Regions from separate parts of the Pyxidicoccus sp. M6 genome, predicted to be linked through region 2. Evidence: riboswitches for the same ligand, from Rfam matches in the RefSeq annotation. Region 2 holds a riboswitch; the other holds the start of a gene.
What was found. Region 2 has a riboswitch for cobalamin ahead of ACVTJA_RS46000 (hypothetical protein). Riboswitches for the same ligand answer to the same signal wherever they lie in the genome.
Positions count from the first base shown of each region.

Region 1 (8,306 bases), 2.6 Mb from region 2:
GACGCGAGCCCGCCGGAGCCGGCGTCGCTGGCGGCCCTGCGCGAGCGCTGCCTGAGGGCCGTGCCCGTCGACCGCTACTACCCGGCCATCCGCGCCATGGGCCTGGAGTATGGCCCTGCGTTCCGCGGCATCCAGGAGCTGTGGCAGGGCGATGGCGAGGCGCTGAGCCACGTCCGCCTGCCGGAGCACGTGCCGGCCCAGCCCTACACCGTCCAGCCCGCGTTCCTCGACGCGTGCCTCCACATCTACGCCGCGCTGGCGGAAGCCAACGGCGACTTCACCGTCCCGCCGGATGACCTCACGCGGTGCTTCCTGCCCATCAGCATGGAGCGCTACCACACGCTGGAGTCGGGCGTGCGCGAGGCCTGGGTCCACGCGGTGCGCCGCCCCGGCGCGACGCCGGACGTGATGACGGTGGACATCCACCTCTACGCGGAGGACGGCCGTCCGCTCGCGGTGATGCAGGGCCTCCAGGTCCGCCGCCTCACCCGCGAGGCCATGCAGCCCACGGCCACGGTGACGGACCCGCTGCTCGACTCGCTCTACCAGCGCACGTGGGAGGAGCGTCCCGCGCTGGCGCCGGTGGCCCGCGAGAAGGACGCGCTGGCCAACCGCTGGCTCATCCTCGCGGACCGGGGCGGCGTGGGCAGCGCCCTCGCGGAGCAGCTCCGCGAGCTCGGCGAGAAGGTCCACGTCGTCTACCCGGACCTGACGCTGGTGGTGGGAGACCGCCGCAAGCCCATCGCCGCGGACGAGCCGGGCCTGTTCCACCGGATGGTGCGCGACTACTTCGGCGTGCCCGGTGTCTCGTACCGCCACGTCGTCCACCTGTGGGGCCTGGACGCGCCGTCCACGGAGTCGCTCACGCTGGAGCAGCTCGCCGCCACCGAAGGCGGCACCGTGGGCAGCGCGCTGCTGCTGATTCAGGCCGTGTCCGTCGTCAACTCGGTGACGGGCGCCTCGCCGCGCCTGTGGTTCGTCACGCGCAACGCGCAGGCCGCCACGCCGGGCCAGGGCGCGGAGGTGGCACAGTCGCCGCTGTGGGCCCTGGGCTCCGCCATGGCCCTGCGCCACGCGGACCTGTGGGGCGGCATGGTGGACCTGGAGCATCGCGAGGCCACCAGCCCCGCGGCGGATGCCACCGCGCTCCTGTCGGAGTTCTGGCACTCGGACGGTGAGGACCAGGTCGCGCTGCGTGGCGGCAAGCGCCTCGCGCCCCGGCTCACCCGGGTGAACAAGCCGAAGCCCGCGCAGGACGGCTCGCTCTTCCGCAACGACGCGACGTACCTCATCACCGGCGGGCTCGGCGCCACGGGGCTCCAGCTCGCGGAGTGGATGGTGGCCCACGGCGGCGCGCGCAACCTGCTCCTCGCGGACACGCGTCCGCTGGACGAGCCGCGCAACCGCGCTGTCGAGGCGCTGGTGAAGCGTGGCGCGAAGGTCCACGTGTCGCAGGTGGACGTCACCCGCGAGGCCGATGTGAAGCGCCTCTTCACCGAGGAGCTGAAGGCCCTGCCCGCGCTCAAGGGCGTCTTCCACTCCGCGGCCGCGCGGCAGGACGACCTGCTGGACATGATTGTCTGGAAGAAGTTCTCCGGCGGCATGGCCCCCATCGCGAAGGGCGCCTGGCTGCTGCACCAGCACACGCAGGAGCTGAAGCTCGACCACTTCGTGCTCATGGGCTCCGTGCTGAGCTGGCTCGGCTCGGACGGGCGCGCCAACGAGGCCGCCGGCAGCGCCTTCCTGGAGGCGCTGGTGCAGGCCCGCAGGGCGAAGGGGCTGCCCGGCACCGTCATCCAGTGGGGCCCCTGGGAGCTGTCCGGCAGGACGGCCGTGCGCGGTGACCTCGCCAACGGCGTGCAGGCGGTCCAGCCCGTGCATGCGCTGGAGGCGGTGGACTACGTGCTGCGCCACGGCCTGGAGCACGCCGGCGTGACGCTCATCGACTGGACGGCGTGGACGCAGCAGTTCAAGGGCGGCGCGCCGACGCTCTACTCGAACCTGGGCAAGGGCGGCCAGCGCAAGCGCCGCGCGCAGCGGGCGGGCGAGGACCCGCGCATCCTCCTGCAGCGCATCCAGGTGGCGCCGGAGAGCGAGCGCCGCGGCGTCATCATCGAGGTGGTGCGCAAGCAGGTGACGGACGTGCTGGCCGCGGACGAGCTCGTCGCCATCGACGCGCCGCTGGTGAGCTTCGGCCTGGACTCGCTCGTCTCGGTGAACCTGGTCAACCGCCTGGAGCCCGCGCTGGGCGTGGCGGTGCCGCTCGCCAAGCTGCTGCAGGGGGCCAGCGTCCAGAGCCTCGTGGACGACCTGTTCCCCGCGCTGCGCCCTGAGGCCAGCAAGGCCGCGTGAGCCACGGACGATTCACAGGAGGAGTCTGAACCGATGAGCCAAAGGGAACCCGCGCGTTTCCTGTTGTTGAACTACATGAAGCTGGAGGCGCAGCAGGTGCCGGGTGTCTCGGACCTGCTGCGTCAGCCGCGCCCCACGGATGCGCGCTTCCCGCGCAGCCTCTACAAGCACGAGGCGGGAGACAGGCTGCTGGAGTTCATCGGCTTCCAGGAGCTGTCCGGCCTGGGCGAGCTGCTGAACGACGCCTCGTGGCGCGAGACGGAGGGCCTGGTGCGGCCCCGGCTGGCCATGGACTTCCGCCGGCAGCTCCACGCGCTGCGCGACGTGGTGAAGCCGTCCGAGTCACCCGTGCCGGGCGCGGAGCGCCTGCAGCTCAGCCGTGGGGAGATTGCGCCGCGCGCGCTGGACGAGTACCACGCGTGGCGCCGTGACACCTTCTTCCCGCACGTGCGCTCGCTCGAGCCGGTGGAGGCCTTCACTGCGTACCACTCCGTGATGAGCACCGAGCCCGGCTTCCTGTTCCTCGCCGGCTACTCGGGCCCCGCGGAGAAGTTCCTGGAGGCGCAGAAGACGCCCGCATGGCAGGAGCTGACGGGCCACGCCGCGAGCCGCTACGTGCTCGGCGCGGTGGCCACGTCCAACTGGACGCGCGTCTGAAAGACGCGCGGCTCTCCATCTTCCTTCCATTTCACTGCCGCCCCTGGGGTGTCTCAGGGGCGGCTTCGTGCGTTCAGCTCGGTGACGCTGGTGTCACGGCGGGAAGGAGCATCGTCACCTCCCGCATGAAGGCCACCAGGGCGCCCACCGCGTCATCACACTCGAGCTTCCGGTAGATGCGCGTCCAGTAGAGCTTCACCGTCGGATACGCGATGCCGAGCTCCGCCGCGATTTCCTTGCTGGTCTTCCCTTGTGACACGAAGCGGGTGAAGACCTCGCACTCGCGGGAGCTGAGCCGCTTGCGTCGCGCGTAGGCCAGCGCAATGTCGTACAGCCTGTCTCGAGGACCCGCGAGGAGTGGTGCGGCAGTGGCCCGCTCGGCGACCCTGGAGATGTCCTGATCTATCGATGATGTCTCTTGCGCAATCACAGCGGACTCCGTTCACTCGACTCGTGTATTGGCAAGCGCCCCCGAATTCCCCCCTCCGTACTCACCGTGTCACCCGTCCTATCCCGCTTGAGACGCGATTTGCCCCCGACTGCCTACAGAACTCTGAACCCACCAGGCCCACTTCCGATACCGTGAGCCATTGAGGAACCATGTCATTGACGACCAAGGATTGAGAAACGACACGCGCCATGAGCCCTCCTATTCTTCTCATCATGGTGAGTTGTGACGTAATGCATTATATCACGTATCTGACGGTTGTCTATTTTCACTTGAATTTAGTGAATTGACTACAAAATCACCATACCGCGCCTCACGACGCACGGAGGCGGCGGCACGTGCCGTGAAGTGACGGACGTACCGGGGTGATGATTGCGGGATGAAAGTTTCGCGGCGCGCGAGGAGCTCGACGTCCGGGTGAGACGGGCGGTGACGTGTTGGATGCGTGGCGCTCGGCGCGCGAGCCTGGCTCGCACGGGTGCCTTCGCTCTTCAGTAGCGTGCCCACGGACGGAACTCCCCCTCGGTTGCCCTGGCGATGTGAAGCATCGCCTTTCACAGCAGGACTGCATTCCCAAGACAATACACAGGCGCCCCTGCGGAGGGCTCTCCCCAAAGCCCTGTCGCGCGCGATGTGTATTTTTGCAACTGTAGCTACAAATGTTACAGGCGCTGAAAACGACGAAACGCCACGTCCCGCGCAGGAGCGCGGGACGCGGCGCGAGAACCGTGTATCAGTTCTTGCTGGCCTCGACGAAGCCCGCGGAGTCCTCGAAGAAGTGGTACTCGAGGATCTTGCCGTCCTTGACGACGACCTTGAGGGCCCAGTCGCTGGCATAGGGCTTGCCGGTGGTGCGGATGTTGTGGACGAAGGCGCCGCTCGCGAAGGCGACGTTGCCCTCACCGATGACGGAGTCCACGGAGAACGCCTTGGTGTCGAAGTTCTTCCCGAGGTTGGTCACGAAGTCCTTCGCGCCCTGCTGGCCGCTGTAGGAGCCGTGCAGCTGGGTGCCCTTGCGCTCGCCCTTGCGGACGGCGGTGATGACGGCGTCCTTGTGGAACGAGTTGACGACGCCCTCGCCGTCACCCTTGCCGAAGGCCTCGAAGAAGCCCTTCACGACGTCGGCGGCGCTCTTGGTGGCGGTGTTGGCGGCAGCAGCGGTGGTCATTTCCTTGTCCTTCTTGGTGGTGGCAGCGGCGGGCGGGTTCTTGCCCTCGGCCGCGGCCGTGGTGTGAATGGAGAGGGCGAAGACGATGGCGGTAAGGGTCAGCTGGACCTTCATTGTGGACTCCTGAAGCTGGGGCACACGCCTGCCCGGGCCGGGGGGCCCCGAGGCAAGCGATTGCCGGGTCGGTTCGCGCCGAGGCGCGAGATCACACACTCATTCGCACACGCTCCCGCGAGAGCGCAGGGTGTGTGTGAACGGGTTGACGGAGTGCATAGTAGGGGCCGCGGATGCGACGAACAATGACCGAAACGCTCGCTTTTCAGTCCAAAAGTCTCAGCCCGGTGGATGCACGGTGGGATGCGCTATTGTACGCCCCGGCCTATTAAGGTGGGGACCATGGACGTACTCGCGAACGTGCTGGGCGTGACCCAACTGGGTAACACGATGCTCTGTCAGTCGGAGCTCCTGTCGCCATGGGGGCTCGACATCAAGGCGAACACGAAGACGGCCGTGCACCTCGTGCAGCGGGGCGTGTGCTGGCTCCGGCTCGAAGGGGAGAAGGAGCCGATGCGGCTCGTGCCCGGCGACGTGGCGCTCGTGGGCAGCGGCGTCCGCCACTTCATGACGGACGACCCGGGCACGCGGGCGGAGCCGTGGGAAGAGGCGCTGGAGAAGGCGAAGCTGCGCCTCGCCGCGCTGCCGCCGAACGCCTCCGCGGACACCACGGTGCTCCTGTGCGCGGCCTACGAGTTCGAGCAGGACGGGCAGCACCCGCTGCTGGCGCTGTTGCCCAAGCTGATCCGCCTCAACGTGGACTACACGGAGGAGGGCGGCCAGTTCCAGGCGCTGGTGCGGCTGCTGGCCCACGAGTCGGGGCGCAAGCTGCCGGGCTCGGAAATCGTCATCCCGCGGCTGGTGGACAGCCTGTTCGTCTACATCGTGCGGGCGTGGATGGCGAGCCAGCCGGTGGGCGCCGGAGGCTGGTTCGGCGCGCTGAGGGACCCGCAGATTGGGCGCGCGCTGTCGCTCATCCACGAGAATCCGGAGCTGCCGTGGACGGTGGAGAGCCTGGCGGCGAGGGTGGCGCTGTCCCGGGCGGCCTTCGCGCGGCGCTTCGTGGAGCTCGTGGGCGAGCCGCCGCTGAAGTACCTGACGCGGTGGCGGATGAGCCTCGCCGCGAAGATTCTGAAGACGACGACGGAGTCCGTGGATGTCGTCGCGGCGCGCGTGGGGTACGACTCGCCGACGGGCTTCGGCAAGGCGTTCCAGCGCTACCTGCGCGTCGCGCCGGGCCGCTACCGCTCGGCGAGCCATCCGGAGCGTGTGGCGGACGTGGAGCACGAGGACGAGGCGGCGAACGAGTCCGAGGAGCTCTCCGAGCAGGAGTCGGTGGCCTCGCTCCCTCCGGCCGCAGCGGCGCCGCCGAGGGTGCTGCGCGTGGTCTCCGGACGGGACAGCCGCCTGCCGCGCTGAGGCGGAGAATGTCTGTCAATGCAGTGCCGTGGCTGGTGCAACCTGGTCAACGGGAGGCGTGTTCGTTGACAAGTGCCTCGCGGCTCCGTTATCTGCGCGGCCACAACTGAATCGCCGCCTGGGGTGCCCACGACGGGCATAACAGGGAAGCCGGTGTGAATCCGGCGCGGTCCCGCCACTGTGAGTGGGTGAGGCCGCTTCCACGAAGTGCCACTGGGTGCAGCAGGTGCCCGGGAAGGCGGAAGCGGCGCGGGGAGTCCTCCTCGAAGTCCGAGGAGCCCTCCGCAACCCATGAGCCAGGAGACCTACCCCAGGCAAAACGACTGACCCTCTCCGTGGACTGAGAGGAGGTTGCCATGCGCTGGGTGCATGGGCGCTGGAACGGTGCGAACCGTCCCGCTCCCGTCGACGACCGTCTCCTGTCTCGCGTGTGCGGAGCACCGCTCGTGCTCGCCGCGTTGCTGCTGTTGCCCGCGCGTGCGCATGCGATGCACCTGGCGGAGGGCGTACTGCCCCTGCCATGGGCCGCCGGTTGGACTGTCACGATGCTGCCCCTCGTGGCGCTCGGGGTGCGCGCGCTGCGGCGGCGCTCGGCGGAGGACCCCGTCTTCGGGCCGTTCCTCGCGATGCTCGCGGCGGCGGTGTTCGTCATCTCGTGCATGCCGGTGCCGGTGCCCACGGCGGGCACGTGCAGCCACCCGGTGGGTACGGGGCTGGCGGCGGTGCTGGTGGGGCCGGTGCTCACGGTGCTCGTCACGCTGGTGGCACTGTTGCTCCAGGCACTGTTCCTCGCGCACGGCGGGCTGACGACGCTGGGCGCGGACGTGTGGAGCATGGGGATTGCCGGTGGGTTCGCCGGGTGGCTCGCGTTCCGCGCGCTGAGGAAGCTCGATGTGCCGCTGTGGGGGGCGGGGTTCGTCGCGGGGCTGGTGGCGGACTGGGCGACGTATGCGACGACGGCGTTCGAGTTGGCTTCGGCGCTGCACGGGGAGGAGGGGCTGGGACGGGCCTTCACGGCGGTGGCGCTGGCCTTCGTGCCGACGCAGTTGCCGCTGGGGTTGCTGGAGGCCACGCTGACGGCGGGAGCGCTGGTGTTCATCTCGCGGCGGCGTCCGGCGCTGCTGGCATTCGGTGCCGCCGCGCAGCCTCCGGTGTCGCCGTGACGGCCGCGCCGCAGGGATGGCCTGGAGTGGACGAGCACGTGGTGCGCCCGTACGCGGAAGCCGCGGGCCGCACGCCCGCGCCGCTCTTTCCGCAGCCCGAGGGGGATGTGCTGCTCTTCGCCTTCCTCGTGGCGGGGCTCATCGGTGGCTGGGTGCTGGGGTACAGCTACCGCGCCCTCTTCGTGGAGGGAGGCCGCCGTGGTGCGTGAGCCTCCCGCGTGGGTGCGTGGGCTCGATGCGCGGGTGAAGCTGGGCATTGCGCTCATGCTCCTCGTCGCGGGGCTGGGCGGTCCACTGCCGTGGGCGCCGCTCGCGGTTGCGGCCGGCACGGGAGCGCTCGGGCTTGCGTGGGGGCGGAGTGTCTCTCGTGTGGCGCGTGGGTTCGGTGCGGCGCTGCTGGCGGGAGCGCTCGCGGCCGCGCTGCATGCAGTCCTTGGTACTCGGCTCGGAGTGGCGGCGGGGTGGCTACTGGGCGCGCGCATGGCGGCGGGCGTCGCCGTGTTCGGACTCTTCTCGCACCTGACGCCTCCGTGGGACTTCGCGCATGCGCTCCGGAGACTCGGAGTGCCGGACGTGTTCACGGAGCTGCTGGCGCTCTCGGCGCGGTACGCCCGCGTCTTCGAGGGCGCGGCACGCACGGCGCGTGAGGCGCAGTTGGTGCGTGGGGGCTACAGCGGTACGCGGCGTTCGCTCGAGTCGATGGGTGCGCTGGCGGGGCTCACGCTGGTGCGGGCTTTCGACCAGGCGTGTGCCACCGCCGAGGCACGTGCGGCGCGTGGAGTCGGGGGCCGGCTGTGACGGTGCGCCTGGGTGTGGAGGCCATCGGTGCGGGGCCCGTGGGCACTCGTGCAGTCCTCACTGGCGTGTCCTTGGAGGCTCGGGCCGGAGAAGTCGTCGCGCTTCTCGGCGCCAACGGTTGCGGCAAGACGACGCTGCTGCGCACGCTGATGGGTCTTCTTCCTGAACGGAGTGGGCGGACGCTGCTCGACGGTGCACCCCTTGGGCGGGGCGCTGCGGCGCGAGCGGCGGCGGGTGTGGCGCTCGC
Region 1 is NZ_CM145714.1:909,997-918,302, forward strand. It holds gene ACVTJA_RS03915 (type I polyketide synthase) at 1-2,352, shown strand, start outside; gene ACVTJA_RS03920 (hypothetical protein) at 2,386-3,009, shown strand; gene ACVTJA_RS03925 (response regulator transcription factor) at 3,083-3,439, opposite strand; gene ACVTJA_RS03930 (nuclear transport factor 2 family protein) at 4,191-4,739, opposite strand; gene ACVTJA_RS03935 (cupin domain-containing protein) at 5,022-6,098, shown strand; cobalamin riboswitch at 6,203-6,425, shown strand; gene ACVTJA_RS03940 (energy-coupling factor ABC transporter permease) at 6,455-7,261, shown strand; gene ACVTJA_RS03945 (hypothetical protein) at 7,288-7,470, shown strand; gene ACVTJA_RS03950 (energy-coupling factor transporter transmembrane component T family protein) at 7,460-8,059, shown strand; gene ACVTJA_RS03955 (energy-coupling factor ABC transporter ATP-binding protein) at 8,125-8,306, shown strand, end outside.
Region 1: it holds a riboswitch for cobalamin, as region 2 does, so the genes downstream of both, ACVTJA_RS03940 (energy-coupling factor ABC transporter permease) here and ACVTJA_RS46000 (hypothetical protein) in region 2, are expected to answer to the same signal.

Region 2 (8,306 bases):
ACAAGCTGCGCGCGCTCCCGGGCCTGTCGGGTGCGCGCTGGGTGGAGGTGCCCTCGCTGGCGCTCCTGCAGCCCGGCCCGTCACTGGGGCGGGGGCTGGAGGAGCTCTTCCGGCTGCTCCACCCGGACGCGGCGTTGAAGCCGTAGCCTCCGGGCGCGCGGACTGGCGGGCATCGTCCAGGCTCGCTGTGGCCTCGCGGGCAACGGCCGGGGCTCGCTGTGGACTGGGAGGCAACAGGGGCTCGCGCCAAGTGCTGGAGATGTCTGCGGGCCGGGGGCGTGGGCGCTCCGGTACAGGCCTTGCTCATGGGGAGGGCGTCGTCAGCCACTCCGGCTGGCGCAGCAAGGAGACGCCCCATGAATCTCCGAGGCTTGTTGCTGGCGGCGGCGCTGCTGCTCGCCGTGCCCCTGGGCGCCCAGGCTGCGCCTGCTCTCGATGACGTGGAGTACCGCGGAACCCCGTTCCCGTTCTGGTGGGTACGCCAGGGTCCTCCAGGTCCCGTGTTGGTGACGGACGTGAAGGTCGCTTCGTCCGGCACTGACAACGGTGTCGACACGCTGAACTTCGTCACGCTCGTGGTGGGGCAGTAGTCCGGCCACGCCGCATCCGCGAGTGGAGCTCCAAGGGGGCCGTGGAGGGGGGCCACGGTTCGAGGCACGAGGGGGGCGTGCCTCGCAAAGGGGGGGACAGTGTGCAGGGGCCGCGTCGGCACGGGAGGGGTGTTCCTCCACGGCTTGCGGCAAAGAGGGGCCGCACACATGAGGGGGAGAAGTCTTCGTGCCGCGGGCCGCCGTCGGGCCCTCGGCTCTCCGCACCGGAGTGTGCTCCCCACGCTCCGGTGCGGTTTCTTTCGTTCCGGCCCGTGCCCGTGGGTGGCCAGGCTCGCGCGGTGCCCTTCCTGACGGGCGCGTGCGCGGAGGGCTTCCGGGGCGGCGGGGACCGGAGTAGATGCGTGGGCGTCCTCGTCTGGAGTGGTCTCCCATGCTCCGCCGTCTTCCGTCACTCCTCGTCAGTGCGTGCCTCGTGGTTGGCGCCGTGAGTGTCTCGTTGTGGCCTCGCGCTGCTGGCGCGCAGGCTCCGGCTCCCGCGCAGCCCGCGCCCGCTGCGCGTCCTGACGCTTCCACTCCGCCGCCCACGCGCGTCGCCGTTCCGCCGGAGGCTCCTCCGCGTGCGTCCTCGACCCGCGTGAACGCGTCCAATCGCAAGGCCGCGCCCGCGGAGGCTCCCGCGCCCGTCGCCGCGCCTCCCGCTCCTCCGTCCGTGCAGGCCGTGGAGTACATGTTCCTGCGGCGCGAGGACCCGGAGGTGGACCTCGTGCAATTGCAGCAGCTCGGCGCGGAGGGGTGGCAGGTCGTCGCCACCGTCGTGGTGGACGGCAGCACGCGGCGCTACGTCCTCATGCGGCCCAAGCGGTGAGCGGCGCTCCCATGACTTCCTCGCGGGAGCGCGCCTACGGCTTCCGTGCCTCGCGAGTCCTCGCGCTCCTCGGGGCCTTCCTCGCGCTGGCCTTTGTCTCCTTCGCCCTGGCCGTGCGCTTCGGCGAGCAGCCCATCTCCCTCATCGCCGCGCTGACGGACCCGGCTTCCGTCGACGCGCTCATCTTCGGCTCCATCCGCCTGCCTCGCGCGCTGCTCGGCGCCATCGTCGGCGCGGGGCTCGCCGCCTCGGGCTGCACGCTCCAGGGGCTCCTGCGCAACCCGCTGGCGGACCCGTTCGTGCTCGGTGTCTCCGGCGGCGCCGCGCTCGGCTCCACGCTGGCGCTCACGCTGGGCCTCGCCACCGTGGGCGAGGCGGCCCCCGGCATGGGCGAGGCGCTGGCCCGCCTGTCCGCCCCCGCGCTCTTCGCCTTCCTCGGCGCGGGCGCGTCCATCCTCTTCGTCCTCTCCGTCAGTCGTGGAGCATCGACCCGCGCGCCCTACGCCGCGCTCCTCACCGGCGTCATCTTCAACTCCTTCGCCTCCGCCGCCATCACCCTGCTGAAGACGCTGTCCGCTCCGGACCGGCTCGGCGAAATCCTCTACCGGCTCGTGGGCGCGCTGAACATCGAGCAGGTGGACACGCTGGTCCTCTCCGCGCTGCTCCAGGCCGTTGCCATCGGCGTCATGTGGGCGCTGTCCGGCCGGCTCAACCTCCTGTCGCTCGGCGACGACGATGCCACTTCGCTCGGCGTGCCGGTGGCCGCCACCCGCCGCTGGCTGCTGCTGGCCTCCAGCGCCAGCGTGGCCGGCGCGGTGGCCCTCACCGGGCTCATCGGCTTCGTGGGCCTCATCGTCCCGCACCTGCTGCGGCTCGTCTTCGGCCCGGACCAGCGGCTGCTGATACCGCTGTCCGCGCTGGGAGGCGCGGCCTTCCTGCTGCTCTCGGACCTGCTGGCGCGGCTGGCCTTTCCCCTCTTCAGCCAGGACCTTCCCGTGGGCGTCGTCACCGCGCTCCTCGGAGGTCCGCTCTTCCTCGTCCTGCTGCGTCGGAGGGTCCGGCTGGGGCAGGTCTGACGGTGCGCCAGCGGACGGCGGTGCCCTGTCCGAGCATTGACAACGCCCGCCACCCGCCGTACTTCCCGCCCGTCCTCGGTGCCTCCGTGATGCCACGGTGGCTCAAGGGAACCCGGTGTGAATCCGGGACTGCCCCGCAGCGGTGAGCAGGAACGAACGCCGTCGAGACGCACTGGTCCACGAAGGGCCGGGAAGCGACGGCCAGTAGGTGGGTGCCCTCCCGGGCTCCCGCGCCTGCGAGTCCGAAGACCTGCCGAAGACCCGTGCCCGTGGCACGGACATCACCGAAGCCTCCGAGGGGAGGCGACGGAGGCATCCGCCCGCACGCGTCATGCGCGTCCGGGGCCCTGCCTTCGTCCCGCTCCTCGCCTCGAGGCCCAACCCGCCCGTGGGGGGCGGAGAGGAAGCAGGACGCCGATGAAGACCGCCGACCTGAAGCGCGCCGCACCCTGGACGATGCCCGCGGCGCTCGCCGTGGCCACGCTCGCCCTGGCCCTGACCGCCACCGGCTGCCGCCCCGAGTGCGTGGATGCCTTCGACTGCCGCGCCGACAATGGCCAGCCCCCCGAGGGCGAGCAGTGGGTGTGCCGCAGCGAGAAGTGCTCCACCGTCCCCCTGGACGAGGAGCAGCCCACGACGGACGCGGGCACGGACGCGGGCACGGATGCTGGAACGGACGCGGGCACCGACGCCGGCTCGGACCCGTGCGTCACCGCGACGTACGACGCGAAGCTGGGCACGCTGAAGCTCCAGACGGGCTTCCAGGTGGCCGAGGCCCCCGCGATTCCGGACGATGTGAAGGCGGTCACGTCCTCGCCGGGCCCCACGTACTCGCTCTACGCGGTGCGCGGTGCCGCGGCCCTCGGCAAGGACGATGCGCTGTACTCGCTGGGCACGTGGCCCGACCTCCAGCCCTCCTCCGCGAAGCTCTACGACGTGGTCTCCGCGACGGACCGCGCGGGCACCACGCGGGTGTACTCCGGCGGCTTCCTCGCCCATGACGGCAAGCGGCTCTTCGCGGGCTACACCCTCGCCACGGCCGACGTCGCGGGCTCCATCGTCGCCTACGACCTCGCCTCGTCCGCCGACTCGACGTATGTCACCGCGCCGAAGAACTACACCGTCGCTGCCTTCGCCTCGGACGCTGTCTCCGCGCTGCTGGTCAACGGCGGTGGCGTGGGCAAGACGTCCGACGGCCTGGGCATCTACGCCCTGGTGACGTCCGAGAATCCGTTCACCTCCGCGAAGGTGGCCACGCTGCCCTCGAACGCCGGTGCGAGCGGCTACACCGCCGTGGCGACCAACGGCATCGCCGTGCTGGGCTATGCCGCGAACCCCAACTTCGTGAACCAGGCCCACGCGGTGGCTCCGTCGAAGGTGGCACAGGCCCTCTCCTCGGGCACGCCCATCGACCTCGGCACGCAGCCGAAGCTCGAGGTGGGCAGCGACTTCAGCGGTGTCACGGCCTTCGGCAACGGCGTGGCGCTCAACCGCGGCGCCTTCGACTCGAGCTTCAAGTTCATCTCCACGGACGTGTCGCGCTACGCGCTCACCATCGGCATCAGCGACGTGGCCGTCGGCGACCGCGTGCCGGTGCTCGTCTACGCGGACCAGTGCACGTCCGTGGAGCTGCTGTCGTCGCTCGGCGAGGACCTGCTCGTGGGGCTGCATGACAAGAACGGCCGCCGCCTCGTGCGCATCCAGCAGAAGCCGTGAGCTCGCGCCGCTCCATGATGTGGCCTTGGGGCGCGGCGCTCGCCGCGCTCCTGTCCCTCGCCGCCTGTGGTGACGAGGACGGCCCCTCCACGCCCGCGACGGACGCGGGGACGCAGGACAGCGGCACCGACGCGGGCTCCGACGCCGGAGTCCGCCCGGCGGACACGTACGCCGACGAAGTCGTCGGGTACGTGCCCGGCGAGGGTGCCGGCTTCGGTCAGGACCGCTTCCCCGACGTGGTGCTCGGGCCTCCCGCCGGGGTGGGCCCGGACAACGGCTCGCTCGACGTGCTCTCGCTGGGGCGCGGGGGCCACATCACCCTGCGCTTCTCGGACATCGTCATCATCGACGGGCCCGGTGTGGACCTGCTCGTCTTCGAGAATGCCTTCGTCGTCCCCGGCGGGGCGACGTACGCGGAGACGGGGCGGGTGGAGGTGAGTAACGACGGTGTCACGTGGAAGGCCTTCCCCTGTGCCTTCAACGACGCGGACGCGGGCTACCCGGGCTGTGCCGGCGTGCACACCGTGCAGGCCAACCCCGCCAACGGCGTCAGCGCCACGGACCCCGCCGTGGCGGGCGGCGACGGCTTCGACTTGTTCACTGTTGGACTGGACCGTGCCCGCTTCGTTCGCATCACCGACACCGGTGCGAATGGCTATGGCGGCACGGCCGGCGGCTTCGACCTGGACGCCGTCTCCGTGGTGAATGGCGAGCCCCTCCAGGGGGCCGCGCCGTGAGCTCCGGTCCACCTCCCGTGCAGGCGATGGAGGTGGACCGGCCGCGCTGAGTACGAAGCCACCCGGGGAGCCCCGGCTCACTCCCGCACTGCCAGTCATGACGCGACCCCGCTTTCCTCGCCGGGAGTCCGTATCCACCCCTGGATGGGGCCGGTGCTCACCTCCTTCTCTCAAGAGTCGGGAGAGTCGTGTAATGTCGGGCATTCGATGTGGCAGATCATCATCAACGGGCCCGGCTACTTCGACACGTCCTACGATCTGCCCGAGGGCGTGACGAGCCTTGGCCGTGCGGACGAGAACGACATCGTTCTCGGCGGCGACCTCGTCTCGCGACGTCACGCCCGGCTGTACGTCGAGGGTGACGCCCTGCGCATCGAGGATTTGGGCAGCCGCAACGGCAGCCGGGTCAACGGCGCACCGCTGCAGGGCTCGAAGAACCTCGCCCCTGGCGACACGGTGGCGCTGGGGGAGAACACGCTCTCCGTCCGCCAGCCCAACACGGTGGAGAACGCCGCCACGGAGATGGTGGACCTGGGCGCGGGCGGGGTGGTGCGCTTCGGGCATGGGCAGGACGTGGGCTCGTCCGTCGTCCTCGCGCGGAACGTGAAGGACGCGGAGGTGCTGCGCCTGCTGGACAACGTGGGGCCCGTCGCCTTCGACGACACCTTCTCCGCGGCCTCGCCGGTGCCCACCGCCAGCCCGCGCGTGGGCCAGGAGACGCTGGTGCTGCTGTTCCGCACCGCAGAGGCGCTGGCCACCGCGACGACGCTGTCCTCCTTCCTCGACACCACCATGGACCGGCTGCTGGAGCGCACCGGCGCCACCACCGCCGTGGTGCTGCTCAAGCACTCCTCGGGCGCGCAGGTGCCCGCGGCCGTGCGCCACCGGGGCAAGCTGGCCAAGGGCGAGGTGCCCGTGTCGGACGCCATCGTCGAGGAGGCCCTGCGCCAGGGCCGCGCGCTCGCGGTGGACGACGTGCGCGACGACCGCCGCTTCGCCGGCCGCGAGAGCGTCATGCTCTACGGCGTGGACCGGGTGCTGTGCATCCCCATCGGCTCCGAGCCGCCCTTCGCCGGCGTCCTCTACGTCAACACCGCCGCCAAGGGTGACACCAGCGTGGAGGTGATGCTGGACGCGTGCACCGCCGTCGCGCACCTCGTCGCCACCGGCGTGCAGAAGTTCAGCCCGAAAGACGGCTCGCCCGCGTCGGAGCGGATGAAGCGCACGCTGGAGCGCTTCCACCCGCCGGACGTCGCCGAGCGCCGCGCCGCCGAGGCCCAACGCCAGGGTGGCAGGCTGCCGGGCCTGGAGGAGCGCAACGTCACCGTGCTGCACGCGGAGCTCGTGGGCTTCGGCGCGATGGCCGCGAAGCTCGGCGCGCAGCGGGCCACGCAGCTGCTCAGCGACTTCCACTCGCGCTCCAGCGGCATCGTCTTCAGCTTCGAGGCCACCGTGGAGGCCTTCATGGGCGACTCCATGCGCGCGCTCTTCGGCGTGCCGTATGCGAAGGGCGAGGACTCGGTGCGGGCCGTGCGCGCCGCCCTCGCGCTGCGTTCGGACTGGGAGCGCGCCATGTTCCGGCGCCCGGAAGGTGAGCGTTGTGAGCTGCGCATCGCCCTTCACACCACCCGCGCGCTGGTGGGGATGATCGGCAACGAGGCGCGTTCCGACTACACCGCCGTCGGTGAAGGTGTGGGGGTGGCCGGCTGGCTGGCTGCTACGGGCAACCCCGGGCAGGTGCTGATTACGGGCAAGGTCCTGGCCTCCGTGGGAGCCCGCTTCGACGTGCAACCCCTGGGAGAGAGGCTGCTTCGTCCTCCCAAGGACAGGATGGCCGCGTTCGAGGTGATTGAAGAGGATGTAGGCCAGCTCACCAACCCGGGCCTGCGCTGAAAACCCACCACGGCCGGTTGACGGGTTGAAGGGACGGGCCAGGACGGGGTTCAATGCTGTCCCCGCCCAAGTGGTGCCTCCCCACGCCGCATGAACGCCTCTTCCCAACCCGCCCGGCTGAGACCCTTCAGGCCCCAGCCCTTTGGCCGGTACACGCTCCTGTCGCATCTGGCGACGGGCGGCATGGGGGAAATCTACCTGGCGAGGCTGGAGGGCGCGCAGGGCTTCGAGAAGCTGTGTGTCATCAAGAAAATCCTCCCCCAGCTCGCGGAGGACCAGGAGTTCGTCGAGCGCTTCGTGGGAGAGGCGCGCACGCTGGTGCGGCTCAGCCACGGCTCCATCGCCCAGGTGTTGGACATGGGGCTGCACGAGGGCGAGGCCTACATGGCCCTCGAGCACGTGGACGGGAAGGATTTGCGCAAGGTGGCGGCACGCGTTCGTGACAGGCAGGTGCCGCTGCCGCTCACGTTCATCCTCTACGTCATGGGCCGGGTGCTGGACGCGCTCGCCTACGCGCACCGCAAGAAGGACGACGACGGGGAGGACCTGAAGCTCGTCCACCGGGACATCTCGCCGCAGAACATCCTCATCTCCTACGAGGGGGAGGTGAAGGTCATCGACTTCGGCCTGGCGAAGAGCCGGCTGTCGGCGGCGAAGACGAACCCGAGCATCATCCTGGGCAAGTTCCTCTACATGTCGCCGGAGCAGGCGCGGCACCAGCCGGTGGACCGCCGCAGTGATTTGTACGCGGTGGGCCTGTGCCTCTACGAGCTCATCTGCGGGAAGAACCCCTTCGACGGCGTGCACCCCGGCGAGCTGATGACGGTGGTGGCGCAGCCGAAGGTTCCGCCGCTGGACGAGGTGGAGCCGCTGACGCCGCGCGCGGTGACGGCGCTGGTGGCGAAGGCGCTGGCGGTGGAGCCGTCGCAGCGCTTCCAGACGGCGGAGGAGTTCCGCGGGCGCCTGCAGGCGTGCCTGATGGAAATCGACGCGAGCGCGGGCCCGGAGAGCGTCAGCCGCTTCATGCGCGAGCTGTTCGCCGCGGACTTCCAGTCCGAGCGCCGGCTGCTGGGGAGCCTCAAGGAGGTGCCGCGCGTGTCCCCCGGCGAGGCGGGCCCGGAGGAGGGCGGCGCGGGGCCGCGTCCGACGATGCAGATGCAGCCGCTGCTGCCGCCGAAGACCATCCGCCTGGATGGGCCGGTGCAGCCGCTGTCCTTCCACCCCACGCCGCGCAGCCGCGACGGCAGCGGCCCGGTGACGGATGGCGAGACGCGCCCGGGCGTCATGGTGGACGAGTCCACCCGGCCGGCGTTCCCGCTCGAGGCGCTGGAGGAGGAGGCCCGCATCCGCGCCGAGCGCCGTCAGTCGGCGGAGGCGGATGAGCCGGCGTCCTCGGTGGAGGTGCGGCCGGAGGCCTTCGTCCGCCAGGGTGTCGCGGAGCCCGCCGCCGCGCGCCCGGCCTCGATGA
Region 2 is NZ_CM145714.1:11,695,965-11,704,270, reverse strand. It holds gene ACVTJA_RS46020 (ABC transporter substrate-binding protein) at 1-146, shown strand, start outside; gene ACVTJA_RS46015 (hypothetical protein) at 357-590, shown strand; gene ACVTJA_RS46010 (hypothetical protein) at 982-1,416, shown strand; gene ACVTJA_RS46005 (FecCD family ABC transporter permease) at 1,428-2,492, shown strand; cobalamin riboswitch at 2,552-2,764, shown strand; gene ACVTJA_RS46000 (hypothetical protein) at 2,910-4,208, shown strand; gene ACVTJA_RS45995 (cell surface protein) at 4,223-4,945, shown strand; gene ACVTJA_RS45990 (FHA domain-containing protein) at 5,153-6,838, shown strand; gene ACVTJA_RS45985 (serine/threonine-protein kinase) at 7,022-8,306, shown strand, end outside.